4 regions of the Streptomyces sp. NPDC127595 genome follow, and region 3 is predicted to be linked to each of the others. Evidence: riboswitches for the same ligand, from Rfam matches in the RefSeq annotation. Region 3 holds a riboswitch; each other region holds the start of a gene.
The links. Region 3 has a riboswitch for cyclic di-AMP ahead of ACFVKT_RS26640 (M23 family metallopeptidase). Riboswitches for the same ligand answer to the same signal wherever they lie in the genome.
Positions count from the first base shown of each region.

Region 1: another riboswitch for cyclic di-AMP. It lies ahead of ACFVKT_RS29150 (NlpC/P60 family protein); the one in region 3 lies ahead of ACFVKT_RS26640 (M23 family metallopeptidase).
Region 2: another riboswitch for cyclic di-AMP. It lies ahead of ACFVKT_RS14145 (M23 family metallopeptidase); the one in region 3 lies ahead of ACFVKT_RS26640 (M23 family metallopeptidase).
Region 4: another riboswitch for cyclic di-AMP. It lies ahead of ACFVKT_RS01800 (peptidoglycan DD-metalloendopeptidase family protein); the one in region 3 lies ahead of ACFVKT_RS26640 (M23 family metallopeptidase).

Region 1 is NZ_JBHXWK010000010.1:150,682-157,770, reverse strand. Features, by position in the region: gene ACFVKT_RS29175 (PspC domain-containing protein) at 1-28, shown strand, start outside; gene ACFVKT_RS29170 (LuxR C-terminal-related transcriptional regulator) at 25-807, shown strand; gene ACFVKT_RS29165 (NlpC/P60 family protein) at 841-1,908, opposite strand; gene ACFVKT_RS29160 (hypothetical protein) at 2,311-2,664, shown strand; gene ACFVKT_RS29155 (tellurite resistance/C4-dicarboxylate transporter family protein) at 2,890-3,876, opposite strand; gene ACFVKT_RS29150 (NlpC/P60 family protein) at 4,019-5,176, opposite strand; cyclic di-AMP (ydaO/yuaA leader) riboswitch at 5,184-5,355, opposite strand; gene pcrA (DNA helicase PcrA) at 5,836-7,089, shown strand, end outside.
Region 2 is NZ_JBHXWK010000003.1:680,726-687,814, forward strand. Features, by position in the region: gene ACFVKT_RS14130 (alginate lyase family protein) at 1-200, shown strand, start outside; tRNA gene ACFVKT_RS14135 (tRNA-Met) at 263-336, shown strand; gene ACFVKT_RS14140 (PP2C family protein-serine/threonine phosphatase) at 577-1,710, shown strand; cyclic di-AMP (ydaO/yuaA leader) riboswitch at 1,956-2,113, shown strand; gene ACFVKT_RS14145 (M23 family metallopeptidase) at 2,125-3,156, shown strand; gene ACFVKT_RS14150 (aldo/keto reductase) at 3,294-4,241, shown strand; gene ACFVKT_RS14155 (PrsW family intramembrane metalloprotease) at 4,257-5,594, opposite strand; gene trmB (tRNA (guanosine(46)-N7)-methyltransferase TrmB) at 5,676-6,485, opposite strand; gene lhgO (L-2-hydroxyglutarate oxidase) at 6,627-7,089, opposite strand, start outside.
Region 3 is NZ_JBHXWK010000008.1:405,185-412,273, forward strand. Features, by position in the region: gene ACFVKT_RS26620 (GNAT family N-acetyltransferase) at 1-2,054, opposite strand, end outside; gene ACFVKT_RS26625 (HPr family phosphocarrier protein) at 2,286-2,567, shown strand; gene ACFVKT_RS26630 (hypothetical protein) at 2,596-2,820, shown strand; gene ACFVKT_RS26635 (GntR family transcriptional regulator) at 2,860-3,555, opposite strand; gene ACFVKT_RS26640 (M23 family metallopeptidase) at 3,754-4,506, opposite strand; cyclic di-AMP (ydaO/yuaA leader) riboswitch at 4,519-4,679, opposite strand; gene ACFVKT_RS26645 (M16 family metallopeptidase) at 4,883-6,271, opposite strand; gene ACFVKT_RS26650 (M16 family metallopeptidase) at 6,268-7,089, opposite strand, start outside.
Region 4 is NZ_JBHXWK010000001.1:407,533-414,621, forward strand. Features, by position in the region: gene ACFVKT_RS01780 (aspartate aminotransferase family protein) at 1-537, shown strand, start outside; gene ACFVKT_RS01785 (helix-turn-helix domain-containing protein) at 647-1,291, shown strand; gene ACFVKT_RS01790 (DUF6126 family protein) at 1,324-1,440, shown strand; gene ACFVKT_RS01795 (tyrosine-protein phosphatase) at 1,496-2,293, opposite strand; cyclic di-AMP (ydaO/yuaA leader) riboswitch at 2,836-3,011, shown strand; gene ACFVKT_RS01800 (peptidoglycan DD-metalloendopeptidase family protein) at 3,016-4,002, shown strand; gene ACFVKT_RS01805 (SGNH/GDSL hydrolase family protein) at 4,287-5,072, shown strand; partial or broken gene ACFVKT_RS01810 (TetR/AcrR family transcriptional regulator) at 5,241-5,849, opposite strand; gene ACFVKT_RS01815 (Glu/Leu/Phe/Val dehydrogenase dimerization domain-containing protein) at 5,933-7,089, opposite strand, start outside.

The DNA.
Region 1 (7,089 bases), on a different contig from region 3:
GATGGAGAGGGCGGAGAGGACGTCATGAGTGACACGAACGGGCCTGTGGAGTCCGGCAGTTCTGCCGGTGCGGAGGAGACCCCTTCGGCCGCCGTCGCGTCCGGAGAGGCCGAGACCGCGGCCGGACCGGCCGCTGCGGGGAGTGGGCGTCACGCGCGGGTGGTGCTCGTCGACGACCACCGCATGTTCCGTACGGGAGTCCAGGCCGAGATCGGGGAGACCGAGCGGACCGGAGTCGAGGTCGTCGGCGAGGCCGCGGACGTCGACCAGGCGGTCACGGTCATCACGGCCACGCGGCCCGAGGTCGTGCTGCTCGACGTGCATCTGCCGGGTGGCGGTGGTGTCGAAGTGCTGCGCCGTTGCGCTCCGTTGATGGCAGACGCCGAGCAGCCGGTCCGGTTCCTCGCGCTGTCAGTGTCGGACGCCGCGGAGGATGTCATCGGGGTGATCCGTGGCGGCGCCCGGGGCTATGTCACCAAGACGATCACCGGTACGGATCTCGTGGACTCCATCTTCCGTGTCCAGGACGGCGACGCAGTCTTCTCGCCACGCCTGGCAGGCTTCGTCCTCGACGCGTTCGCCTCGACCGACGCCCCGCCGGTCGACGAGGACCTCGACCGTCTCACCCAGCGCGAGCGCGAGGTCCTGCGCCTCATCGCCCGCGGCTACGCGTACAAGGAGATCGCCAAGCAGCTGTTCATCTCCGTCAAGACGGTCGAGTCCCATGTCTCGGCGGTACTCCGGAAGTTGCAGCTCTCCAACCGCCATGAGCTGACCCGGTGGGCCACAGCGCGACGCCTGGTGTGAGCCGAGGACGCGGACGACGGTTGGGGGCGGCCCTCACGCCACCCGGGCAGCCCCCGCGAACGGCATCTGGTCGACCGGAGCCAGCCGCACCGGCACGCTCGGGTTGGGGGCGTGGATCATCTGGCCGTTGCCCACGTAGATGCCCACATGGCTGATGCCCGAGTAGAAGAACACCAGGTCGCCCGGGAGGAGTTCGGAGCGTGCGACGCGGCGGCCGGCGTTGATCTGGGCGTAGGTCGTCCGGGGGAGCGCGATGCCCGCGGCGCGGTACGCGGCCTGGGAGAGGCCGGAGCAGTCGAAGGCGTCGGGCCCGGTGGCGCCCCACACGTAGGGGCTGCCGAGCTTCCCGTAGGCGTACGAGACGGCGGCTGCCGCGCGGGAGTTGGGGGCGGCGACGGAACCGGCCGGGGCCACCGGGTCGGTCAGGTCCCGCGTCGAGGAGCGTGAGGCGCGGTCGCCCGAGTCTCCCGTCTCTCCGAACCGGGCGCGTTCTTCGTCGCTCAGACGGCTCAACAGCTGCCGGGCCGCGGCGAGTTTCCCGTTGACCGTCTTCTTGTGCCGCTTCAGCTCCGCCTGCCGCGACTTGAGCGAGGCCAGCTCGATGTGCGCCGCTCCGCGCAACTGCGCGATCTCCCGGAGCTGCTGGCGGACCTGCTCCACGGCCGCCGCCTGCCTGCTGCCCGCCCGTTCGGCGAACGCGGCACCTTCCAGGTACTGACCGGGATCGTCGGAGAGCGCGAGCTGCAGTGCCGGGTCGAGGCCGCCGCTGCGGTACTGCGAGGCGGCGATCGCCCCCAGCGCGTCGCGGGCCGAGTTGAGGCGTTCCTCCTTGCGGGCCGCCTCGTCCTGGAGTATGCCCAGCCGGTCCGCCGCCTTGCCGGCCTTCTCCTTGGCCCCGTTGTACTTCTCGGTGGCGACCTCCGCCTCCTCGTACAACTTGTCGACCTTGGCCTTCACCTGCGCCGTCGACAACTGGGGTTCGGCGTATCCCGTCCCGTCGAAGGCGGTGGCCGTCGCCGCGCCCGCGAGGGCGATCGTCGCGGCTGTGCGGGCCTTGCTTCCGCCGAGCGAGCGCTGCTTGGGCTTGCGGTGCGCTGCCACGAGGGCCCACATCCTTCCGTACGGCCGCCGGAACGGAGCCCGGGCGGTCCAGCGGTTACGCGTCCGGCGGCGGCCCACACAGGGGGAGCGGGCCGCCGCCGGACCTTCTCGGCGGGGTGACCGGTTGCCGCCCCTGGCCCGGGCGGCGACGGGGATCCGGGCACCTGGTGGAGGACGCTAAACCTGAGCGTGATGTCTCGGTAACGCCATGTGCACAATTGGCGCCAGTGGATCACTCGATGACCGCAAATGACCATAATTCCAGTCCGGTGGCACCGACTTCACAGAGTGTGATGACCGATGCAGCGAATCCGGGACAACCAGACGTGTGCCGGTGCTATGGGTTACATGGGGTGGCCCGGTGACAAGAGGGACCAGGGTGCACGAATAGGCTCCGGCCTCATGGACGTACTCATCCATCTCTTCGTCGGCCTGCACATCATCGGCATCGCCTCGCTCCTCGGTGGATTCCTCACCCAGATGAAGGCGATGGGCCGGGGCACGGCCCGTTTCGTCCCCGCGATGCTGCACGGCGCGCTGACCATGCTGGTCACGGGTGTCGTGCTGGTCGGCCTCAACCAGGCGGACGATCAGCCGGTCAACAACATCAAGATCGGCGTGAAGCTGGCACTGCTGATCGTGATCCTGGGGCTCGTCTACGTGAAGCGCGACGACGAGAAGGTGGAGAAGGGGCTCTTCGGGCTCGTCGGGCTGCTGACCACGGCGAACATCTTCATCGCGGTGTTGTGGACGTGAGGGGCCGGTTCGTCGCGGTGCTGTGGACCTGAAGGCTGCTCCGGTTCGTCGCGGTGCTGTGGGCCTGAAGATTGCTCCGGTTCGTCGCGGTGCTGTGGACCTGAAGGCTGCTCCGGTTCGTCGCGGTGCTGTGGACCTGAAGGCTGCTCCGGTTCGTCGCGGTGCTGTGGGCCTGAAGATTGCTCCGGTTCGTCGCGGTGCTGTGGACCTGAAGGCTGCTCCGGTTCACTGCGGTGGCGTGGACCTGAGGCCTCCGGCTCGGCGCGGTGTCGTGGACCTGACGGCTCCTGCCGCCACCGTCAGCCAGGCGGCCACCGCGATCCACAGCAGCACCTCTCCCAGCCCGTCGAGCCACGAGACATCGAGGGCGCTCGAGACCGCCAGGGCCGCCACCGCCGTCATCCCCAGCGGGAACACGGTCGCCCAGCGCCGCACGTCGTAGCGCAGGCGCGGCCGGGCCAGTTCCGCGCCGGCCAGGACGCAGTACCAGGCGAGGGCCAGGACGAGCAGGGCGGTGGTGACGGCGCGCAGGACGCCGTTGTCGTCGTCGTTCCACAGATACGCGTCGACGTTGTGGGCCGCGACGAGCGTGGCCCCCGCCAGCGCCGAGAGGGCCAGCGCACCGCCCGCGATCCAGTGGTCCCCGGCGCCCGTCACCACCTCCCTGATGTCGAAGTGCGTGAACGCCACCCCGTAGAGCACGATCCCGAGCCAGAACAGCACCAGCGCGGCATGCGCGAGCCAGTCCGCGCCCACGGCAGCGGCGAGCGTGGCGCCCAGCACCGAGAGCCCCTGTGTGGCCACGCACACGAGGAACACCCCGCCCGGCATACGACGACTCCAGTGCCGTACGACGGAGAAGAGCAGCACCGGCCACAGCACGGCCGACAGCGCCAGCAGCGCCTCGGCGACCTCCTGCCAGCCCAGCGCGGACACCCGCGTGCCGAGGACCGTCGTCGCCGCGACGGCGGTGAGCCCGGGGAGCGTGCTCGCCTCCGTCGCCCAGCGCGGCCGGTCCCGTACCAGCCGTACGGCGAAGTCCGCGGCGAGCGCGAGCCATGCGACGGACGCCAGGGCCAGTGCGGCACGGGACAGCGTCTCGTAGCCGGTCAGCTGCAAGCCGACCGAGATGATGCCGGTCGCCAGGACGGCGGCACCGGCGGCGGGCGGCCGCTCGGCCCACCAGGCGCGGAGCTGGGAGAGGGCTGGCATGGGCCCGATGCTAAGGATCTTCGGGCGGGTTGCCCGCGGGGCACGCGCGTGGGGGGATGAAAACGCAGGGCACGCACGCGTGGAGCACGAAAACGTGCTCCACGCGTGCGTGCCCCGCGGAAGATGTCGTGCGGGCGATGCGTTACGCGGGCCGCACCACGCTGTGGATGGCCGACTCGCCGTCGTAGAAGATCGACTCCTCGCGGACGTACGCGCCCGGTTTCGGGGCGTGGATCATCATGCCGTTGCCTATGTAGAGGCCCACGTGGCTGACGTCGCCGTAGAAGAAGACCAGGTCACCGGGCTGGGCGTCGGCGAGGGAGACGGTCGTGCCGGCGGTCACCTGGTCGTAGGTGACGCGCGGGAGGGTGACTCCGGCGGCCTTCCAGGCGGCCTGGGTGAGGCCCGAGCAGTCGTACGAGCCGGGGCCCGTGGCGCCCCAGACGTACGGCTTGCCGACCTGGGCGCGGGCGAACGTGAGGGCCTTGGCCGCCTTCGTCGCGTACGCGGCGTCGGTGGTGGTGGTGGTGGCCGACCCGGAGATGCCGGTCGTCGCGCTCGACGACGACTCCTGGGCCGCCTGCGCCGCGGCGTCGGCGGCTGCCTGCTGCTGCGCCAGCTCCGCCGCCTTGCGCTCGGCCGCCTTGCGCTGCTCCTCCTCGATCGCGGCGAGCCGCGCCTTCTCCTCGACGGTGAGCTGCGAGAGCAACTCGCGCGCCTTGGCGAGCTTCTGCTGCACGTCGGTCTTGGACGCCTGAAGGGCGTTCTGCGACGTGGTCAGCGTCTCCAGGCTCTGGGACGCCTCCGTGCGCTTCTCGGTGGCAGCGGCCTGCTCAGTGACGTAGTCATCGACAGCCGCCTTCTGGCGGGTGGTCAGACGGCTCATCAGCTGGGTCTGGTCGAAGTAGTCCTGCGGATTGTCGGCCAGCAGGAGCGAGGCGGTGTCGGGTGCCGCGGCCCCGGTGCGGTACTGCGCCGCGGCGTACGAACCCAGCTCCTCACGCGCGGTGTTGAGCTTCTCCGCGCGCTGGGCGACGTCGTCGAGGAGGGTGTCGACCTTCTTGCGCTGCTTGGTGGTCTTCTCCTTGGCCGCGTTGTACTTGTCGGTGGCCGACTCAGCCTGCCGGTAGAGGGCGTCGACCTTCTTCTCGACCTCTTCGAGGCTCGGCTTGGGCTCTTCAGAGGGCGCGGCGTTCGCCGTCTGGGAGAGCAGGGCCACCGAAGTGAGGGCCGCCGTGGCTAGAGCGGGGGCCGTACCCGCCACGCGCGATCCCGAGAACCATTTGCGTTGCGACGCCAAGGGAGGCGACTCCTTCCATCATCCGCCTACCGGGTTAGCTGTCGGGTTCGGGCGGGTGGTTCGGAAGGGTTGCCCTACGGTCCATGCCCGACAAGGCAGTTGGACCGATTCACCCCAAGTTCGGTGGGTCCCCGGTTCCGGCTGCCACGAGGGCGCACCGAATTCGGCGGAGGCCACCGCGGCCCGGCGACGTTCGCCGGTGGGGGTCGGGCGGCCTGGTCAGCACGCTAGCCAACTCGTGCGGCTTCTGTGAAGGTTGATGTTCGAAATGCCCGATACGTTTTCGTGACCTTAGTCATGAGGTTCGTCGCCCGTCGTCAATTCGGATGGGTATCGGGTGAGTTGTGCGGAGGGGTGGTTTCCTCGGTCTCTTTCGGGCGGTCGCGGTGGGGGGCTGTTCCCGGTCGGGCGTCGCGGCGAACTCGTGCAGCGGGATCTTGTACGGCGGACAGGTGCCAGTCCTTTGTCGCGCTGGTCGCAGGCTGTGTCGGTGTGGTTCCGTAGGGTCGTCGGGTCCGGGAAGCCCCTCCGGTGCTGAGCGCCGTCTCGAGTTCCGGCTGGGCACCGTCACGAGTTCCGGCTGAACGCCGTCACGAGTTCCGGTCGAGTTTTCGGGGTGGCGGCGGGGTGTCAGTGGGGCCGCCTAGACTCGGAGAGCGATGAGCAGCCTCTTTGATGACAGCTTCCTGGCGGACCTCAAGCCCTCGGGGGCGCATGAGGAAGAGCCCCCGCCCCCGCCCGAGGACGGGGCGGCCGAGCAGCTTCCGGACGACTTGTTCGGCGGCCGCTTCGACGTGCCGCCGAGCCGGGACGCGTACTACCGCGACGGCGCCCCGCGCCCCGTCGTGGACGCGGCCGCGCTCCTGGACGGGCTGAACGAGAACCAGCGGGCGGCCGTGGTGCACTCCGGCTCGCCCCTGCTCATCGTGGCCGGCGCGGGTTCCGGCAAGACCCGCGTGCTCACGCACCGGATCGCGTATCTGCTGGGCGAGCGCAATGTCCACCCCGGGCAGATCCTCGCGATCACCTTCACCAACAAGGCCGCGGGCGAGATGAAGGAGCGCGTCGAGCACCTCGTCGGCCCGCGCGCCAACGCCATGTGGGTGATGACCTTCCACAGCGCGTGCGTCCGGATCCTGCGCCGCGAGAGCAAGCGGCTCGGCTTCACCTCGTCGTTCTCGATCTACGACGCCGCCGACAGCAAGCGGCTCATGGCCCTGGTCTGCCGTGACCTGGACCTCGACCCCAAGCGCTTCCCGCCGAAGTCCTTCAGCGCCAAGATCTCCAACCTGAAGAACGAGCTGATCGACGAGGAGGACTTCGCCGCCCAGGCCACCGACGGCTTCGAGAAGACCCTCGCCCAGGCCTACGCGATGTACCAGTCGCGGCTGCGCGAGGCCAATGCGCTCGACTTCGACGACCTGATCATGACGACGGTCAACCTGCTCCGCGCCTTCCCCGACGTCGCCGAGCACTACCACCGCCGCTTCCGGCACGTCCTCGTCGACGAGTACCAGGACACCAACCACGCGCAGTACGCCCTGGTGCGCGAACTCGTCGGCACCTCCGAGCACCCCGTGGACGTCCCGCCCAGCGAGCACGACCTGCCGCCCGCCGAGCTGTGCGTCGTGGGCGACGCCGACCAGTCGATCTACGCCTTCCGCGGCGCCACCATCCGCAACATCCTCCAGTTCGAGGAGGACTACCCGAACGCGGTGACGATCCTCCTGGAGCAGAACTACCGCTCCACCCAGACGATCCTCAGCGCGGCCAACGCGGTCATCGAGCGCAACGAATCCCGCCGCCCCAAGAACCTGTGGACGAACGCGGGCGCGGGTTCGAACATCACCGGCTACGTCGCCGACACCGAGCACGACGAGGCCCAGTTCGTCGCCGACGAGATAGACCGTCTC
Region 2 (7,089 bases), on a different contig from region 3:
CGCCCGCGTGGCTGTGCGGCGGGCGGATCGACCGGAACATGGGGCCCGACCTGGAGGTCGCGCTCAACCACCTGGAGGACCGGCTCGACGTACACGTCCCGGCCGCCCACCGGCTGGCCGAGCAGACGCGGCCGGCCGGCACCGACGATCTCTTCGTGTCCTGGGAGACCCTCACGCACGCCGGGAATCCGGCCGCCTGAGGGGGGTGGCGGCAACGCTGGTGCAGCAGGCCCCGCGAATGGCGTACAGTTGGGTTCAACGACGCGGGGTGGAGCAGCTCGGTAGCTCGCTGGGCTCATAACCCAGAGGTCGCAGGTTCAAATCCTGTCCCCGCTACTGAAGGCCAAGGGCCGGAACTCGGATTCACGAGTTCCGGCCCTTGGTGTTTCCGGGTATGCGCGGGCGTCCCTCGGTCGGCCCACACCGGTCGCCCTCCGGCCCCGCTCCGGGAAATCTGGACGGGTGGGGCAGCAAGCAGGTGAGCAGCGGGCGGGGGATCCGGACGACCCGGACGACCCGCGTGCGTCGTACGACCCGTCGTACGACCGGTCCGGTGGGCGGTTGCCGGGGGACCCCGTGCCCGATCCCGGGCTGGGGGTGGGGGACGTAGCGCTGCCCGGGGCGGCGGGAACGGACGGGCCGAGGACCTCGTACACCCAGAGGTTCGTCCGGGTGCTTCCCGCCCTGCTCATCGTCGCCGGGATTCTCTATGAGTACTTCACGCCGAGGGACTTCACCGGCGCCCCCCTCTTCACCGCCGCCGCGCTGGTGGCGGCGCCCCTCTACTCGCTGCGCGGCACCGTACTGACCGGGGCCATGGCCGCCGTGGGGGCCGTCGCGGTTCAGATGAAGCTCGGAGTGGCGCTGCAGGCCGAGGCGGTCACCGAAGTGGTCACGGTGGCGACGGCCGCCGTCCTGGCCGCCCTCATCAACGTCGTCGTCCGGCGCGGCAACGCCCGGCTCGCCTCCGTCCGTGAGATCGCCGAGGCCGCCCAGCGCGCCGTACTGCCGCAGCCCGAGGAGCGGATCGACGGGCTCGACGTCGCGGCGCGGTACGAGGCGGCGCAGGAGGACGCGTTCATCGGCGGTGACCTGTACGCGGTGCAGGACTCCCCGTACGGCGTACGCCTGGTCGTGGGCGACGTACGCGGCAAGGGCATGGGCGCGGTGGCCGCCGTCGCCGTCGTGATCGGGGCGTTCCGGGAGGCGGCCGAGCAGGAGACGACGCTGGAGGCGGTCGCGGGGCGCCTGGAGCGGGCTCTGGCGCGCGAGGGCACCCGGCGCGAGAGCCTCGACGCCTTCGAGGGGTTCACCACGGCGGTACTGGCGGAGATCCCGCACGGCGAGGAGGTCGTACGGATCGTCAACCGTGGCCATCCCCCGCCGCTGCTCCTGCACGCGGACGGCACGCTCGTCTCGCTCGACGCCGAGGATCCCGCACTGCCCCTGGGAATGGGCGAGTTGGGCATGTGGCCCGACCGCGCGCAGGAGACGGAGTTCCCGCGCGGGGCCATGCTGCTCCTCCACACGGACGGGCTGTCCGAGGCCCGCGACGAACGCGGGCGCTTCTACGATCCCGCGGTGAGCCTCGCCGGACGGACCTTCCCCGGGCCCGAGGCACTGCTGACCACCCTCGCCGAGGAGGTCCGCCGGCACTCCGGCGGCGGCACCACGGACGACATGGCGCTGCTTGCCGTACGACGTCCGTGAACGCCCTCGTTCACGTTGTTACCAGGGGTGATCGAATGGCGTCCCTCCGCATAACATCTGACGCATCGTCAGAAAACCTGTGACCGACAAGTGGTGGTCAACTCGCCCGTTTTACGGCGGTGATGACCTGAAAGTCCTGGCCAGAAGCGTTAATGATCAGTCAGAACGGCTTGGAATCCGGTGCCCGCGTCTATTAACGTTCGATAACGCAGCGCGGTAGTCCCAGCCGTCACAAGAGTCGGCTCCGTGCGCACGCGCCGAATCCCGCAAGGGAACCGGGGAACCACCAACTTGGGGTGAATCGAGCGTCTACCGCGGTGGGAACACCAGCGGTTGACGCGCGTAGGAGACCTTCCTGCTCCGAACCCGTCAGCTAACCCGGTAGGCGAGAAGGAAGGAAAGGAGCACGCCCACGTGGCGTCGAACCCGCCTGCCCAGGCACCCTCGTACCCGCCGAGCCAAACGCACACCTTCGGTTACGGCATGGACGACGAGGGCCCCCGGGAGGAGTGGAATCCCACCGAGGAATCCCTCCGTCCCATCCGCGGCCGGCACCGCGTCTCCAAGCAGCGCGGAGGCGGCGGACTCGCTCGCAGCTCCACCGTTCTGGGCGTCGGTGTCATAGCCGCCGTCGGCGCCGGTGGCATGGCCACCGCGGCGCCCGGCAAGCCGCCGGTGTCGATCTCCGTGCCCGACCTGCCGTCCGTCGGCTCGATCCTCACGGACGACAGCTCCGCCGACGAGGCCAAGGGCTCCACCACCCCGCTCACCAGTGCCGGTCTGACGATCGCCGACACCGAGCAGGGCGCGACCGACGCGGGCGAGGTCCTGCGTTCGCGCATCATGCAGCAGGCCGAGGTCCAGAAGGACCAGGCCGACACCGCGGCCCAGCAGGCCGCCCAGGCCGCCGCCGTGAAGAAGGCCTCCGACGCCGCCGCCGAGGAGCAGAAGGCGGCCGAGGCCAAGGAAGCCGCCGCGAAGAAGAAGGCGGAGGAGGAGGCCGCGGCCAAGGCGGAGGCCGAGCGCCTCGCCGAGCTCGCCAAGAGCTACACGCTGCCGACCTCCTCGTACACGATCACCTCGACCTTCGGTCAGGCCGGCGCACTGTGGTCCTCCGGCTACCACACCGGCCTCGACTTCGCCGCTCCCACGGGCACCCTGATCAAGGCGGTCCACAGCGGCACCGTCACGGAGGCCGGCTGGGCCGGGTCGTACGGCTACCGCACGATCCTCACCCTCGACGACGGCACCGAGCTGTGGTTCTGCCACCAGTCGTCGATCAGCGTCAGCGTGGGGCAGAAGGTCGCCACCGGTGATGTCATCGGGCGCGTGGGCGCGACGGGCAATGTCACCGGGGCGCATCTGCACCTGGAGGTCCACCCGGACGGCGCGGCGACCGGGATCGACCCGATGGCGTGGCTGCAGAGCAAGGGGCTCAACCCCTGACCTGCACGTTTCCTCACGGGTGCGTAGTTCCGTAATCCCCTGATCCCCGGCAGCCCTGACATCATCCCCCCGACGTCAGGGCTGCCGGTCTGATACATGTGGAATACAGTCATTCGCTCGGGACGTTGGATCCTGACATGACGACTACTCTTCGCAAGCTCGGTTCGTCCGGCCTCGAGGTCTTCCCGCTGGCCCTCGGCGGCAACGTGTGGGGCTGGACCGCCGACGAGGCCGAGTCCTTCGCCGTGCTCGACGCGTACGCGGCCGCAGGCGGCAACTTCCTCGACACCGCCGACTCGTACTCGGCGTGGATCGAGGGGCACAAGGGCGGTGAGTCCGAGACCATCATCGGCAAGTGGGTCAAGGCGCGCGGCAACCGCTCCGACATCGTGATCGCCACCAAGGTCAGCCAGCACCCCGAGTACCAGGGGCTGTCCGGCGACAACATCAAGGCTGCGGCGGATGCTTCTCTGCGCCGTCTGGACACCGACTACATCGACCTCTACTTCACGCACTTCGACAAGCCCGAGGTGCCGGTCGAGGAGATCATCGGCGCGCTCGACGAGCTGGTGAAGGCCGGCAAGGTGCTCAACATCGCGGCCTCCAACATCTCACCCGAGCGGCTCCAGGAGTCCCTGGACTTCTCCGACCGAGAGGGCCTCGCCCGCTACGTCGCCCTCCAGCCCGAGTACAACCTGGTCTCGCGCGACACCTACGAGGGCCCGCTGCGCGACATCGCCTCCCGCTCGGGCCTGGCGGCCGTCCCGTACTTCGGCCTCGCGTCCGGCTTCCTCACCGGCAAGTACCGCCCGGGTACGAAGGTCGACTCGCCGCGTGCGGCGGGCGCGGCCAAGCACCTGGAGACCGAGCGGGGCCTGCGCGTCCTTGCCGCCCTCGACGAGGCTGCCCAGGCCCACGACGTGCCGGTCGCCACCGTCGCCCTGGCCTGGCTCGCCGCCCAGCCGACGGTCGCGGCGCCGATCGCCTCCGCACGGAACGTGGAACAGCTTCCGGCGCTGCTGGGAGTGGCGGACCTCGTCCTCACGGACACGGAACTGGGCAGGCTGACGGAGGCGTCGGCGTAACCCCTGCCGTACGTCCTACGAGCGGTACGGGTTGTACGCGGGGTACGGCGTCGCGGTCCCGTAGGGCTGCCAGTAGGGCTCGCTGTGCGCGGACCCGTACGTGGGCCAGGGCGGTGGCGGGACCACCGGAAGCTGAGCCGCCGCCCGGGCCGCGTACGCCAGGGCCGGGCGGGCGGCCTCGCGGCGGCGCCACAGCTCGTGGAGCAACTCCCGCTCCCGTGCGACGAAGTCGGCGCCCGCGCGGCCGTCGCGTGCCCGGTGCCGCAGGAACGCCAGCGAGGTCGCGTACGCCTCGTACTCGGCGACGGAACGGGCGGCGGGCTTGCCGAGGTGGCGGGCGGCGTACTTGCGGGCGATCCGGCGCGCCTGCATCGAGCCGAGCGCGTACGGCTCGGGCGCGGACAGCCAGCCGGCGGCGGCGTACGCGGGCAGTTCCGCACGCACGGTGCGCAGTTCCCGCTGCCGGGTCCAGATGATCAGCCCGGTCAGCAGGGCGAACGCGGGCACCATGAACGTGGCGTACACCGCGAAGAAACCGAACTCCCCGAAGCTCGACGAGCCGTTCCACATGGCGTGCATACCCATGGCGAGCAGGAGCCCGGCCAGAGGCATCAGGACGCGGCGTACGTGGTGGCGTTCGGCGGACAGGGCCGCGATCCCGAAGCCGATGCCGGTCAGGATCGTGAACAGCGGGTGCGCGAAGGGCGACATCACCACGCGGACGAAGAAGGTGGCGGCGGTGACCGACATGAGCCCGCTGTCGCCGTTGAGCTGGTCGGTGCCGAAGGCGGTGCCGAGGTAGAGGATGTTCTCGGTGAAGGCGAAGCCGGTGGCGGTGACCCCGGCTATGACGACCCCGTCGACGATCCCGGTGAAGTCCCGCCTGCGGAAGAGGAAGACCAGCAGTACGGCCGCCGCCTTCGCGGACTCCTCCACGATGGGCGCTATGACGGTCGCGCCGAGGGTGTCGGCGTTGGTCGGGTCGGCGGTGGCCGTCGCTATCCATCTCGTCGCGAAACTGTTGGCGACGATCGCTATGAGCGCGGCCGCGCAGGCGCCCCAGGCGAAGGCGAAGAGCAGGTTCCGCCAGGGGCCCGGGTCGACGCGGTCCAGCCAGCGGAACACGGCGATGAGAAGCGGAACGGGGAGCACGGCGAGGCCGAGGCCGACCAGGAAGCCCTCGGTGCCGGTCTGCTGGCGGACGAGGGCAAGGATCACCAGCCCGGATATCGCGAGCAGGGTGACCAGCACGCCGTAGCGCACCCACCTTCTCCGCCACCAGTGCGCAGGCCGCCGCGGTGCGTCGTCGGCGGCGCCGGTGGGGTGTGTCGGGTAGGGAGGGCTGGTGGCCACGGCATCGACCCTAACGAGGGAGGGGCGCTCCCCGCGACGGTGCGTGGTGTCCGGTGTGGTGGCCGGTGCCGTCTCAGGGAATCAGTCGCCGACGGATTGCTGGTCCCGGTGCTGTACGCGCCGGAACAGCAGGTCGTTCACCACATGACCCTTGTCCAGTCCCTGGCCCTCGAAACGGGTCAGCGGCCGGAAGTCCGGACGTGGCGTGTAACCGCCGTCGGGCCGGGTGTTCTCGAAGTCGGGGTGCGCGCTCAGCACTTCGAGCATCTGTTCGGCGTACGGCTCCCAGTCGGTCGCGCAGTGGACGACGGCGCCCGGCCGGAGGCGGGTCGCGGCGAGGCTGAGGAACTCCGGCTGGATCAGCCGCCGCTTGAGGTGCCGCTTCTTGGGCCAGGGGTCGGGGAAGTACACGCGCAGGCCGCTCAGGGAGTCCGGCGTGAGCATCTCCCTGAGCAGGATGATCGCGTCGCCGTTGGCCACCCGGATGTTGGACAGCCCGTTCCGGTCCGCGAGATTGAGCAGGTTGCCCTGACCGGGGGTGTGGACGTCGACCGCCAGGATTCCGGTTTCCGGGTCCTCGGCCGCCATCTGCGCGGTGGCCTCGCCCATCCCGAACCCGATCTCGAGTACGACGGGGACCTCGCCGCCGAACAGCTCCGCGAGGTCCAGCGTTCGCTGCCCGTCGATATCCAGGCCCCACTTGGGCCACAACCGCTGCAACGCGTCCGCCTGCCCGACCGTCACCCGGCTCCGCCGCGGCTGAAAACTCCGGATCCGCCGCTCGAAGTGCGACCCGGCGGGATCGGGCATCGGCCCGTCGGGGAATCGGGGCTCGCCCTTGGGGCGGGGGGCTTGGGGGGAGGCGTTGGGCTCAGACACAGTGGGGTTCATTTTACGGGGGCGGTGCTGGAGATCTTTCAGCCCGTCCGGCGTTTGAGGACGAGCGCGTTCAGCGCGACAGCGGGGGTCTGGGGGCGGCAGCCCCCAGGAAGTAAGGGACGGGCAGGGGCGGAGGGGGCGAAAAAACTCCCCTCAACCCCCCGCCAGCGCCCCCAGCGCCCGCCGCGCAACCTCCCGCCCGATCGGCAGCGAAGCAGTCGCCGCGGGCGAAGGCGCGTTCAGCACATGCACCGTCCGCGGCCCTTCCCGGATGAGGAAGTCGTCCACCAGGGTCCCGTCCCGGAGCACCGCCTGCGCCCGGACCCCGGCACGGGCGGGCACCAGGTCGTCCGCCGTCACCGCGGGCAACAGGCGCCGCACGGCTCCCGTGAACGCCCGCTTGGACACCGACCGCCGCAGCTCCCCCACCCCGTACCGCCAGTGCCGCCGCGCTATCCGCCAGGCCCCGGGCCACGCCAGCGTCGCGCCCAGCTCGAGCGGACGTACGACACCCCATCCGTACCCCTCCCGGGCGAGCGCGGGTACCGCGTTGGGCCCGATGTGCACGCCTCCGTCGATCCCGCGGGTGAGATGCACCCCGAGGAAGGGGAACGCC
Region 3 (7,089 bases):
GGGACCCTGCCCGGTTCGGCGGCGTCCTGCCGCCACTGGGCGTACTTCACGGCCTCGGCGAGGGCCCGGACGGCACGCTCGGCGGCCGGGTAGGCGGGGATGAGGCGGGCTTCGCCGGTCGCTTCCGCATCGCTGGGCAGGTGTTCCGCGGGGTCATCGCTACCGCCCGGAGCGGTCGGGGCTGCCTGGGGTGCGGTGCCGGCGGCGGCGGACAGGGCCTCGGCCAGCCCCCCGAGCTCGACGTGCACCACGAGCACCGGCTTGGCCGGAGCCGAGGCCGATGCGGCTCGCAGGGCCTCGGCCAGCGCCGCGTCCTGGGCGGAGGTCTCCCCCACCGCCGGGATGGCGGTCACGACGACGGCGTCGCAGCCGTCATCGGCGAGCGCCTTCGCCAGCGCCCGCCGGAAGTCGTCCGCCGACGCCGCCGTCGTGAGATCCAGCGGCGGCGAGGGCTGAAGACCTTCGGCCAGGCAGGCGTCGTACGTGAGCAACCCGAGCGACTCCGAGTTCCCGAGGATCGCCACCCGGGGCCCGGTGGGGAGCGGCTGGCGTGCCAGCAGAAGGCCCGCGTCGACCAGCTCGGTGATCGTGTCCACCAGGATCACCCCGGCCTGCCCAAGGAGCGCGGACACGGTGGCGTGCGGCAACCGAGTGGCCCGTACGGCATGCCCCTGCGGAGCGGCGGCGTGCCGGGCACCCTGCACCACGACCAGCGGTTTCGCGGCCGCGGTCCGCCGGGCGAGCCGGGTGAACTTGCGCGGGTTGCCGATGGATTCGAGGTACATCAGGGCGACGTCGGTGTCCGGATCGTCGTACCAGTACTGGAGTACGTCGTTGCCGGACACGTCCGCCCTGTTGCCGGACGAGATGAAGGTCGAGACGCCGGTGGTGCCGGTGACGCCGCCGCCGCGCCGGTGCAGCCGGGACAGCAGGGCGATCCCGATCGCGCCCGACTGGGCGAACAGGCCTATCCGTCCGGGGCGCGGCATCTCCGGCGCGAGCGAGGCGTTGAGCCGCACCTCGGGGGACGTGTTGATGACCCCGAAAGCGTTCGGGCCGATGATGCGCATCCCGTACGTGCGGGCCTGGCGGACGAGTTCGCGCTGGCGCTCGCGCCCTTCGGGGCCACTCTCGGCGTACCCGGCGGACACGACCACGAGCCCCTGCACGCCGTGCTCACCGCACTCCGCGACGACCTCGGGGACGTAGGGCGCGGGCACGGCGACGACCGCGAGGTCGACGGGCCCGGTGATGTCGACGACGGAGCGGTAGGCGGGCACGCCGTCGATCTCGCCTTCCTGCACCGCCCTGTTCACGGCGTACAGCCGTCCCGTGAAGCCCGCCTCGCGGAGGTTCGTGAGGACGCTGCGGCCCACGCCACCGGGCGTGCGGCCGGCGCCGACGACGGCGACCGAGCCGGGCGCGAGCAGCCGGTGCACGGACCTGGCCTCGGCGCGCTGCTCCCGCGCGCGCTGCACGGCGAGCGACCGGTCGGTGGGTTCGAGGTCGAACTCCAGGCGTACGACGCCGTCTTCGAAGTGCCGCTTCTGCTGGTACCCGGCGTCCGTGAACACCTTGATCATCTTGTTGTTGGCCGGGAGCACCTCCGCGGCGAACCGGCGGATGTCCCGCTCGCGGGCCACTGCCGCGATGTGTTCGAGGAGGGCGGAGGCGACGCCGCGCCCCTGGTGGGCGTCCTGGACGAGGAAGGCGACCTCGGCCTCGTCGGCGGGAGCGGAGGCGGGACGTCCGTCGGCGTTGATGCGGTCGTAGCGTACGGTGGCGATGAAATCGCCGCCCACCGTGGCCGCGAGTCCCACCCGGTCCACGAAGTCGTGGTGGGTGAAGCGGCGGACGTCCTTCGCGGACAGACGCGGATACGGCGCGAAGAAGCGGTAGTACTTCGACTCGTCGGAGACCTGCTCGTAGAAGCTGACCAGGCGGTCGGCGTCGTCGACGGTGATGGGTCTGATGCGTGCGGTTCCGCCGTCGCGCAGCACCACGTCCGCCTCCCAGTGGGAGGGGTACTCGTGCCGGTCCGACGAGGTCTGCATGCGCCCCAGAGTACGGCTCGCGTACGACAACGGCGCGAGGCAGTCTTGGGGGAACCGAAGCCGGATCCAGGCCGGGATCCGGCGCCGGGCCGGGGACGGGAGCAAGGGTTTTGTCACCCTCTGACCCGCTCCCGGCACGCTTCACCATATGGGACACTGGTCTAGACAACGTGGTCTAGACAACCTGAGACATCTGCTAGACAACCTGAGACATCTGAAGGGCTGCATCACATGGCTGAGCGCCGCGTCAACGTCGGCTGGGCCGAGGGTCTCCACGCCCGCCCCGCCTCCATCTTCGTCCGGGCCGTCACGGCCTCCGGAGTCCCCGTGACGATCGCCAAGGCGGACGGGAACCCGGCCAACGCGGCCTCCATGCTCGCGGTCCTCGGCCTGGGTGCCCAGGGCGGCGAGGAGATCGTCCTCGCCTCCGACGCCGAGGGTGCGGACGCCGCACTCGACCGGCTGGCCAAGCTGGTCTCCGAGGGGCTCGAGGAGCTTCCCGAGACCGTCTGAGGGTGAGCGGTGGTGCCTCATCGCTTCGATGGCGGTGACCATTGCTTCGATGACGATGGCGGTGACCGTCGCCTCGATGACGGTGACCGTCGTCTCGACGACGGCGGCCATCGCCTCGATGACGGCGGCCATCGCCTCGGTGGCGGCACCTTCGCTTCGAAGGCGCTTTTCATCGCTCCAAAACACCGGCAAGGGCCCGCCCGAATTATCGGGTGGGCCCTTCGCATTTCCCTTGTGCGGGCAGCATAAATAATCTCCCGCGAATTACTCCTCTTTGTATACGGCGCTCATGTTAATGCCGCAGGCCCGTCATGTTTACGGGATGTTGCGAAGTCCTCACACGGTCCGGGCGGTCGGCTCCGCCGGGAAAGCGGAGGCGGTGTGCGGCCGTCGCGCGTTCGGTGTGCAGGGCTGTGATCGCCCGCGCCCGCTCGCTGTCGCCGCGCGCGACGGCGTCCACGATCCCGCCGTGCTCCGCCCAGGACTCCGCCGGGTTGGCCGGCGCCTCTACCGCGTACATCCAGGCGATCTTGTGCCGGAGCTGCGACAGCGTGGAGGTCAGCGCGGGGCTGCCGGAGGCCTGCGCGAGGGTCTCGTGGAACCAGCCGCCCAGCGAGCGCAGGTCCTCGCTGTTGCCCCTCCTGGCCCGCTCCTGACCCAGCCTGACCAGGCCTCGGAGCACCTTGAGGTGCGCCTCGGTGCGGCGCTGCGCGGCCCGCGCGGCGCCCAGCGGCTCCAGGAGCATGCGCATCTCCAGGAGGTCCGCGGCCTCCTGTTCGGTCGGCTCCGCGACGCACGCGCCCGCGTGCCGCCGGGTGACCACGAAGCCCTCGGCCTCCAGGGTGCGCAGGGCCTCGCGGACGGGGACGCGCGAGACGCCGTAGCGGCGCGCCAGCAGTTCCTCGGTGAGCCGGCTGCCACGCTCGTAGACACCCGCGACGATGTCGTCGCGGATCGCTGTGCATACCGAGTGCGCAGGAACACGCATACCGGACCTCCGCTTTAATCCCCGTGAAACGCCGTCGATTGGCGCTTGTTCAGTGACTCTATTGCAGAGACTCGGAATTTCCGACGGGGGACCGGAATCCATGGATATTTTTTGGACAGTAGGTCGTTCGAAACGGTTCGAAACGACAGGGCCCCGACTCTGTCGAGCCGGGACCCTGTGAAGTACGTACGCGAGTGATCAGACGTTCACGCCGTGCGAGCGGAGATATGCGACGGGATCGATGTCCGAGCCGTACTCGGCGGTCGTGCGGGCCTCGAAGTGGAGGTGCGGTCCGGTGGTGTTGCCGGTGGCCCCCGAGAGACCTATCTGCTGACCTGGGGTGACCGTCTGGCCCACGGAGACTCCGATGGACGACAGGTGGCCGTACATCGTGTAGGTCCCGTCGTTCATCCTGAGGACGATCTGGTTGCCGTACGCACCGCCCCAGCCGGCCGTGACGACCGTGCCCGAGCCGACCGCGTGGACGGAGGTCCCGGACGCGGCGTGGAAGTCGACGCCGGTGTGACTGCCGGACGACCAGAGGCTGCCGCCGGCCTGGTAGCCGGTGGAGATGTACGAGCCGGTGATCGGCGCGACGAAGGTGTTGAGGCGCTTGCGCTCGGCCTCGCGGGCGGCGCGCTCCTTGGCCTCGCGCTCCTCCTTGGCCTTCTTTTCGGCGGCCGCTTCGGCCTTCTTCTGCGCGGCGGCCGCGTCGGCGGCCTGCTGCTGGGCGGCGGCCTGCGCGTCGATCTGGTCGGCGATCGAGTCACCGATCTCGACGGCCTGGGTGAGGCCGGTCTGCTCGACGGAGTTGTCCGCGGCGAGCGCCGGGGCGGCCAGGGTGCCGAGGACACCGGTCGTGGTGAGCGCCGCGACGCCGAGGGCGTTCGTGGTCGTGCGCTTCACGCGGCCCGGGCGACGATGCTTGCCTGTGCCACAGGTGAACGCCATGGAGGAGCTGATCCTTTCCTTCCTTCTCGCCTACCGGGTTAGCTGACGGGTTCGGAGCAGGAAGGTCTCCTACGGACCACCTCCGGGGAGGGCGTCCGATTCACCCCAGGGACTACGTGTGGGTCCCCGGCTCCCCTGGCTCACGCCGTACGGGGACTAAGCGATGGCTGTCCGGTGCCGCGGGCGCGGCGCACTGCCTGACGAACAGCCGGACCGACGCTAAACGGGACATCTTTCAATCGACAAACGGATCACGCCTTTTGTAGCGCATGCCACAGGGCAGACAGGCAACCTCTCTATCAATACGGACAAATGGGGGCCCAGGAGACTCCGTGGTCTCCTGGGCCCCCAGGGGAGCTGCTGTCCTACTCCGTCCCTACTCCGCCGGAACGACGCTCACTTCACCGATTCCGAGAGCCTTGACGGGCTCCTCGATCTGCGCGGCGTCGCCCACCAGGACGGTCACCAGCCGGTCCACGGGGAAGGCGCTCACGGCGGCTGCGGTGGCTTCCACCGTGCCGGTCGCGGCGAGTTGCCGGTACAGCGTCGCCTGGTAGTCGTCCGGCAGGTGCTGCTCGACCTGGTCGGCCAGCGTGCCCGCGACGGCCGCCGCCGTCTCGAACTTGAGGGGCGCCACGCCCACCAGGTTCTGTACGGCGACATCGCGCTCGGCGTCCGTCAGGCCCTCCGCGGCGAGGGTCCGCAGCACCTTCCAGAGGTCGTCGAGCGCCGGGCCGGTGTTCGGGGTGTCCACCGAGCCGCTGATGGCGAGCATCGAGATGCCGGTGCCGTCCGGGGCTGAGCGCAATACCTGGCCGAACGCCCGCACACCGTAGGTGTAACCCTTTTCCTCGCGCAGGACGCGGTCCAGGCGCGAGGTGAGGGTGCCGCCGAGGCAGTACGTACCGAGCACCTGGGCGGGCCACACTCGGTCGTGCCGGTCGGCGCCGACCCGGCCGATGAGCAGCTGCGTCTGCACGGCGCCGGGGCGGTCCACGATGACGACCCGGCCGCTGTCGTCGGCGGTCACCGGCGGCACGGGCAGCGGCTCGGCGGACGAGCCGGTCCAGGCGCCGAGCGTGTCGGCGAGCAGCGCGTCGAGGTCGACTCCGGTGAGGTCGCCGACGATCACCGCGGTGGCCGTGGCGGGGCGTACGTGCTTTTCGTAGAAGGCGCGTACGGCCGCCGCGTCGATCGCCGTGACCGTCTCCTCGGTGCCCTGGCGCGGGCGCGACATGCGCGATGTGGCCGGGAACAGCTCCTTGGAGAGCTCTTTCGCCGCACGACGGGACGGGTTGGCGGTCTCGTGCGGGATCTCGTCCAGACGGTTGCGCACCAGCCGCTCGACCTCGCTGTCCGCGAACGCCGGTGCCCTCAGGGCGTCGGCGAGCAGATCAAGGGCCTTGGGGAGGCGCGACACGGGGACTTCGAGCGACAGGCGTACGCCGGGGTGGTCGGCGTACGCGTCGAGCGTGGCACCGCAGCGCTCCAGCTCGGCGGCGAACTCCTCGGCGGAGAGCTTGTCGGTGCCCTCGGAGAAGGCCCGCGCCATGATCGTGGCGATACCGTCGAGGCCCGTGGGCTCGGCGTCCAGGGGTGCTGCGAGCAGCACCTCCACGGCGACGACCTGCTGGCCGGGGCGGTGGCTGCGCAGCACGGTCAGGCCGTTGCCGAGGATGCCCCGGTCGGGTGCGGGAAAGGCCCACGGCCTGGCCTCGCCGGCCTGCGGCTGGGGGTGGAACTCCATGGTGGCGAGCTCGGTCACTTCGCCGCCTCCTCGTCGGTGTCTTCAGCGGCTTCAGCGTTTTCGGCGTCTTCGGCGGCGATCGGTTCGTAGACGAGCACCGCGCGGTTGTCGGGGCGCAGGCGGGACTTGGCGACCTCCTGGACCTCCTCGGCGGTGATGTCGAGGACGCGCTGTACGGCGGTCAGGGCGAGCTGCGGGTCGCCGAACAGGACGGCGTACCGGCACAGTTCGTCGGCGCGGCCTGCGACCGTGCCGAGCCGGTCCAGCCACTCGCGCTCCAACTGGGCCTGGGCGCGCTCCATTTCCTCGTCCGTGGGGCCCTCCTCGGCGAACCGGGCGAGCTCCTCGTCCACGGCTGCCTCGATGACGGGGATCTCCACATCGCCGGAGGTCTTCACGTCGAGCCATCCCAGGGAGGGCGCTCCGGCGAGCCGCAGCAGGCCGAACCCGGCCGCGACGGCGGTGCGGTCGCGGCGTACGAGCCGGTTGTAGAGCCGGGACGACTCGCCGCCGCCGAGGACGGTGAGCGCCAGGTCGGCCGCGTCACTCGCGCGCGTGCCGTCCTCCGGGAGCCGGTAGGCGGCCATCAGCGCGCGTGAGGGGACCTCCTCCTCGAGGACCTCGCGCAGCTCCTCGCCGATGGTGTCGGGCAGCGCGCCGTCACGCGGCGCGGGCTTGCCGTCGTGCCCGGCGATCGAGCCGAAGTACTTCTCGATCCAGGCGAGGGTCTGCTCGGGGTCGATGTCCCCGACGACCGACAGCACCGCGTTGTTGGGCGCGTAGTAGGTGCGGAAGAACGCGCGGGCGTCCTCCAGGGTGGCCGCGTCCAGGTCGGC
Region 4 (7,089 bases), on a different contig from region 3:
ATCTTCAAGAAGGTCTACTCGTCGATCGACCGGGTCCTCGTGCACTCGGCGAGCTTCGGGTCGAACGCGCAGGCCATGGCGGCGGGCCTTGCCGTGCTCTCGGTCATGGAGAACGAGCAGATCGTGGCCAACGCCCGTGCCACGGGGGAGCAGTTGAAGTCCCGGCTCGCGGCGCTCGTGGACAAGTACGAGCTGCTGAGTGACGTACGCGGCCGGGGGCTGATGATCGGCATCGAGTTCGGGCGGCCCAAGTCGCTCAAGCTGCGCAGCCGTTGGACGATGCTGCAGGCCGCACGCAAGGGGCTGTTCGCGCAGATGGTGGTCGTGCCGCTGCTGCAACGGCACCGCATCCTCACCCAGGTCTCCGGTGATCACCTGGAGGTGATCAAGCTGATCCCGCCGCTGGTCATCGACGAACGGGACGTGGACCGCTTCGTGGATGCCTTCACGGCCGTGATGGACGACGCACATGGCGGGGGCGGGCTGATGTGGGACTTCGGGAAGACCCTGGTGAAACAGGCGGTGGCGAACCGCTGAAGGAGCGGACGGTGGTGGAGCGCTGAGACTGCGGAGGTGCCGAAGCCCAGGGTTTTGCCTCTGGGGCAAGAAATTTGCCTCAGAGGTAAGGTTCGGGCTCAATGGAGGCATGAGCACCGCCGAGGGTATGAACCCTTCCCCGCAGGGAAACGCCGACGAACTTCACGTCGTCGCACCCCAGCTCCGTGCGCTGCGCCGCCGTGCCTCCCTGACCCTGGAGGCCGCGGCCCGTGCCGCCGGGCTCTCGCCCGCCCATCTCTCGCGCCTGGAGACCGGGCAGCGCCAGCCCTCGCTGCCGATGCTGCTCGCACTCGCGCGTATCTACGGTACGACGGTCTCCGGGCTGCTCGGCGAGTCGGTCCCCGAGCGTGACGCCGTGGTGCGCGCCGCCGACATGGAGCCGACCGCGGCGGGCGGCTGGACCTACTGGCAGGCCGGCGGCTCGGGCCGCGGGATGCAGGCCCTGCGCGTGCACGTGCCGTACGGCTCGCAGGGCGACATCGTGCGCGTCCACGCCGGTGAGGAGTGGCTGCACGTCCTGAGGGGGCGACTGCGGCTGCGTCTCGGTGACAGCGCCCATGTGCTCGCCCCGGGGGACAGCGCGCACTTCGACTCGCTCACCCCGCACCGCATCGCCGCCGCCGACCGGGACGGCGCCGAGCTGCTCTTCGTACACACCCTGCTGCAGAGCCCCACCGCCGCGCTGTGCCTAGGTCCGGCGACGGAGCACCCGACCTTGGGAGAGACACCATGACCGAGCCCACGGAATCCGGCCCGCGCCGCTCCATGGACGACAAGCTCCCCCGCGCCCTGTGGGTGCGGCTGATCATCTACGTCGCCGTCGGCCACCTCTTCGCGGCCTTCGTCTACCTGCTGTTCACACTGGGCGCGCAGAACCAGTAGGCATACGTCGGGACGGCCGGGACCGGGTGACCTGTGCCGGCCGAGGTGGCGTGTGTCAGTCGAGGAGCCGCTCGCGCAGCCGGCTCCGCAGCTCCGGGGTGATCCCCAGTCCCTGCTCCAGGTAGGCGTCGACGCTGCCCCAGGTTTCCTCGATCGTCTCGAAGGCCGCGGTCAGGTACTCGGCGCGTGCGTCGAACAGCGGGCTGAGCAGCTCCATGACCTCCGGGGAGTACGCCGACGCGGAGGAGCTGCTGCGGTGGACCTTGTAGCGACGGTGCTTGGCGTTCGACTCCAGGTAGTCGGCGACGATCGCCTCGCGCTCGACGCCGACGGCGAGGAGTGCCACGGCTATGGAGATTCCGGCGCGGTCCTTGCCCGCGGCGCAGTGCATCAGCGCGGGCACGCTGTCCTCGGCGAGCGAGTGCAGCACCTGGGAGTGCTCGGCGGTGCGCTCCTTGATGATGGCGCGGTAGGAGTTGATCATCCGGTTCGCCGCCTTGCCGTCCGCGAGGAGCGCGCGCAACTGCTCAAGATCGCCGTCGCGGACCATCTTCCAGAACTCAGAGCCGTCGGCCGGGTCGGTCAGCGGCAGATTCACGTTCCGCACGCCCGGCAGCTCGACGTCCGGACCCTCTAGCTTCTGGTCCGACGCGTTACGGAAGTCGAAGATCGTGTGCAGGCCGAGGGAGGCGAGGAAAGCGGCGTCGTCCGCTGTGGCGTGCGCGAGATGTCCGCTGCGGAACAGCACCCCGTACTTCACCCGGTGGCCGTCCACGGTGGGCAGGCCGCCCACATCCCGGAAGTTGCGCACAGCCGTCAGCTCAGGTTCGGTCGACGGGACCTGCTGTGTCACGGGGGCTCCTCCCAGTCAGCCGTCGGCGCTGCTCGGCTTCGCCCGCCGACGGACGTTGCGCACTCGACGATACGACATGGATTCCTGGGGCAATGAGTTGTCCACAGGCGTTGTCTTCGCAGGTGCGGGGCCGTTACCTCCGGGCCGCAGAGCGCGCGAAGGTGTCTGGATTTACCCATCCGTCCGTATCTGCGGAGGGCTGATGGCAGTGGCGGGGGCGGACGGTGATGTGGCAGTTATCCGACTGCGTCGCATCTGGCTGTTCTGTCCGAATTAGCTGATTCATTACAACTAGCTCTGGAATGAAGCATCCTGGGCACACGTGCGTGAGCAGCGTCATATTCGTGACGATGTGTTGCGACGCCTCTTTGTCAACCCGCTGGAATTTCCTGGTGATTTGACAGGCGGGAAAGGCCTTTCGTCGACAGAGGGTTACGGTAATTCCGGCGTGGATCAAGGGCGGCGCATCCACAGAAAACCCACATGCTTGTCGACGCGGTCTCATCTCGCTTACGTTCGCCCTCAATCCGGACGGACGCCCAATCCTGCCGCCGCCCGGAATCCGCACACTCACCCGTATGTGGCAGGAGCGGGGGACCCACAGGTAAGACGCCTGTTCCGGTCTCCGGAACGGCTAGGGGTATAGCCGCGCAGCAGCGCGGCCGGGCATCTCCAGCCCGCACCCGACAGCTCACCTCGCAGGCGCCGGAGAGGAATTCGTCATGCCCGCGAAGGGTAAGCACCGCCGTCCCAAGTCCCAGCGTTTCACGCGCTCGATCGCCGTGGCCGGAACGGGTGGCGCCGCGCTCGCGCTGCCGCTCATGGGAGCCACTGGGGCCCATGCCGCCACCGCCTCGGCTTCCACGGCTTCTTCCGCTTCGGAAAAGGCTGTCACGGCTTCGGCCTCGGCTTCGGGAAAGGCCGCCACGGCCTCAGCTTCGGAAAAGGCCGCCACTTCCGCTCCTGCCGCGGCCCAGAAGTCCGCGACGAAGACCTACGCGGTAAGGGCCGGTGACTCCCTCTCGAAGATCGCCGACGACCAGAGCGTCAGCGGCGGCTGGAAGAAGCTGTACTCGGACAACCGCAAGGCCGTCGGTGAGGACCCCGCTCTGATCCACCCGGGCCTGAAGCTGACGATCGGCAAGAAGGCCGCCGCGTCGAGCGGCACGACCAAGTCGTCCGGCGAGGCGTCCAAGTCCTCCAAGTCGGCGAAGTCCTCGAAGGCGTCCGAGTCGTCCGCCAAGACGGCGGCCGAGCCCACGGCCAAGGCCGACGACACCGCGGCCTCCAGCAGCAGTTCCGGCTACACGCTGCCGGTCGAGGGCGCGACGATCGGCACCGGCTACAAGGTCGCCGGCAGCATGTGGTCCAGCGGCTACCACACGGGCGTGGACTTCGTGGTCCCGACCGGCACCACCATCAAGTCCGTCGCCGCGGGCACCGTCGTCTCGGCGGGCTGGGGCGGCGCGTACGGCAACCAGGTCGTCATCCAGCACGCCGACGGCCAGTACTCGCAGTACGCCCACCTCTCCTCCCTCTCCGTCTCGGCCGGCCAGACCGTGACCGAGGGGCAGCAGATCGGCCTCTCCGGGGCGACCGGCAACGTCACCGGACCGCACCTGCACTTCGAGATCCGCACCACGCCGGACTACGGCTCGGACGTCGACCCGGTCGCGTACCTGCGCGCGCACGGTGTCACCGTCGGCTGACGCCGTTCGCTCGGAACTGAGCTCGGAACCGAAGGCCGGACCCCACGATCCCCGGGGCCCGGCCTTCTGCGTTTCGCGCTCAGGACGTCGTGTTCACGTGCACCCGCGTCCGGGTGTGGCGGCTGTTCAACTACCCCTGGTGGGCCCTTATTCCGAGCTTGACCCAGGCTTTATGAGTGGCTTATGTCACCACCCGTCAACCCTAAAATACGGTCGCGTAGGTCACACTCAAAGGTGAATCATGGGTCGATGTGGCAGACGATTCGAAGAGTGGCAACAGATCAGTGATCGGGTCGTACGTAGCGGTGGGGGACAGCTTCACCGAGGGCGTCGGCGACCCCGGGCCTGACGGGGCCTTTGTCGGTTGGGCGGACCGCTTCGCGGTACTGCTCGCGGACCGGCGTCCCGAGGGCGACTTCACCTACACCAATCTCGCCGTACGCGGCAAACTGCTCGACCAGATCGTCGAGCACCAGCTCTCGCGGGCGAAGGAGCTCGCGCCGGACCTGGTCTCCTTCTGCGCGGGCGGCAACGACATCATCCGGCCCGGCGTCGACCCCGACGAAGTCGCGGAGCGCTTCGAGCGCGCGGTCGCCGACCTCACCTCTGTCGTCGGCACCGTCCTGGTGACGACCGGCTTCGACACCCGTGGCGTGCCCGTGCTCAAGCACATGCGCGGCAAGATCGCCACGTACAACGGACACCTCCGGGCCATCGCCGACCGGTACGGCTGCCCCGTCCTGGACCTGTGGTCCCTGAAGACGATTCAGGACCGCCGCGCCTGGGACGGCGACCGCCTCCACCTGTCACCCGAGGGCCATACCCGCGTCGCGCTCCGGGCCGGTCAGCTCCTCGGCCTCGAAGTGCCGGCCGACCCGGACCAGCCGTGGCCGCCGCTCCCGCCGCGCGGCACGCTCGAGGTCCGGCGCGACAACATCCACTGGGCGCGTGAATACCTGGTCCCGTGGATCGGGCGGCGGTTGCGCGGTGAATCCTCCGGGGATCATGTGGCGGCCAAGGGGACGCTCTCGCCGGACGACATCAGGACATGGATCGACGCGGTGGCCTGAGCCGGGCAGTGGCGCCGGACGGGACGAGGGGTGGTGCGTGGTGGGGGGGGTGCGGCCCCCCCCCCCCCCCCCCCGCCGTCGGGGGGGGGTGTGCGAGACGCCGCCGGGCCGGGCCGCGGGGGGGGGCCCCCGGGTGCGGCGGGGGAGGGACCCCCCACCGCGCACCGCCGCCGTCAACGCCTCCCGATCGAGGCCGAGTTCGCGCGCGAGTGCCTCGTCGACCCACTCGTGGGTCTGAGCCCGCGACACCGCACCCTCGTACGCGGTCATCTGCACGGCGAGCCCGTCGAGCAGGGCTGTCAGCCGAAGGGCCGTGCCCGTGGGGTCCGGGCAGCGGAACTCACCCGCCGCCACGCCCTCCGCGATCACCTCGATGATCGCGGCCTTCCACTGCTTGTCGAGATAGCAGGTGACCTCCCGGAGCGCGGGCTCGCGCAGGGCGGCCGCCCAGCCCTCGATCCACAGCCGCCACCCCTTTGCCTGCCCGGTCGGCGCGTACCAGCGCACCGCGGTCCGCAGCCGGCGCAGCGCCGAGGTGCGACGGCCGAGCAGCTTGCGCAGATGGGCGAGGTCGCCCTCGGCGGCGTACGTGAACGCCTCGGCGAGCAGCTTCTCCTTGGTCGAGAAGTGGTACAGCACCAGCGCGTTGCTCACTCCGAGCGCCGAGGCCACGTCGGCGATCCGTACCGCGGCCACACCCCGCGCCTCGATCTGCTCGACTGCGGCGCGCAGCAACTCCTCGCGCCGTTCCGCCACGTTCAACCGCACTCTCGCCACGCGGCAACCCTAATCCCTCGCCGGAGGGCGTGTCGGTGCCGGGTCTCCCAGGTCGGGCCGGGGATGCGGGTGGCCAGCCGTGGTCATACGTACCAGCCGAACCGCTCGGCGATCACCGGCAGTCGATCCGCGACGATGGCGTGCGCGGCGGCCCGCGGTGTGCTCCCGTCGGCCTCCGCGCGGGTCAGGATCTGGTCGATGAGGGCGCGCATGGAGTGCCGGATGTACGCGAAGGCCTCGTCCGGGTCCGCGCCGATGTCGCCGAACAGCGTCCACCACCACCAGGCGTTCGTGCCGGAGTTGACCACGACGTCCGGCAGGACGGTGACTCCGCGCGCGGCGAGCAGTTCCTCCGCCTCGGCCAGAACGGGCATGTTGGCCGCCTCGACGATCCAACGGGCGCTGATCGACTGCTGGTTCACGGTGTCGATCGCGTACGAGACCGCCGCGGGCACCAGCACCTCCGCCTCGGCCGACAGCCAGGCGTCGCCCGGCAGTTCATGGTCGGCGGGGCGCAGCACCGAGCGGTCGACGGTCCCGTACGCGTCCCGGGCCGCGAGCAGCGCGTCGACGTCGAGGCCTTCAGGGTTGCCGATCGTGCCCTTGATGTCGGCGACGGCCACTACCGTGAGTCCCGCGCGCGTGAGGAACCGTGCCGTGGCGCCGCCCATGGTGCCGAGCCCCTGCACGGCGACGCGCGTCCCGGCGTACGGCATGCCCGCGCGGTCCAGGGCCGCGAGCACCGACTCGGCGACACCGCATCCGCCGACCAGCTCGTCGAGCCCGATCCCGTCCACCTCGACCGCGAACGCGTCCGCGAGCCGCCGTCTCGCGGTCACCTCGTCGTCGAGCAGTGGGTACACGGCCTGGATCGAGGAGACGAGGCCCGCCTCCTCGGCGGCCCGGTCGACCAGGTCCTGGGTGAGGCCGAGGTCCTCGCCGGTGGTCCAGAAGCTCTCGATGTACGGGCGCATGGCGCGCAGGTAGCGCACCAGAAGTCCGTACGCCGCCGGGTCCTGGGGATCGCAGTCGATGCCGCCCTTGGCGCCGCCGAGCGGGATGTAGTGGCCTTCGGGGTGGTAGTGCAGGGCTTCTTTCATGGTCATGCCGCGGGCGAGCCCGGCGACCTCGTCCAGCGTGCAGCCGTCCCGCATCCGCAGTCCGCCGCTGGCGACACCTCGCACGAGCCGGTCGACGACGAGGAAGCCCTGGTGTCCGGTGACGTGGTCGGTCCAGGTGA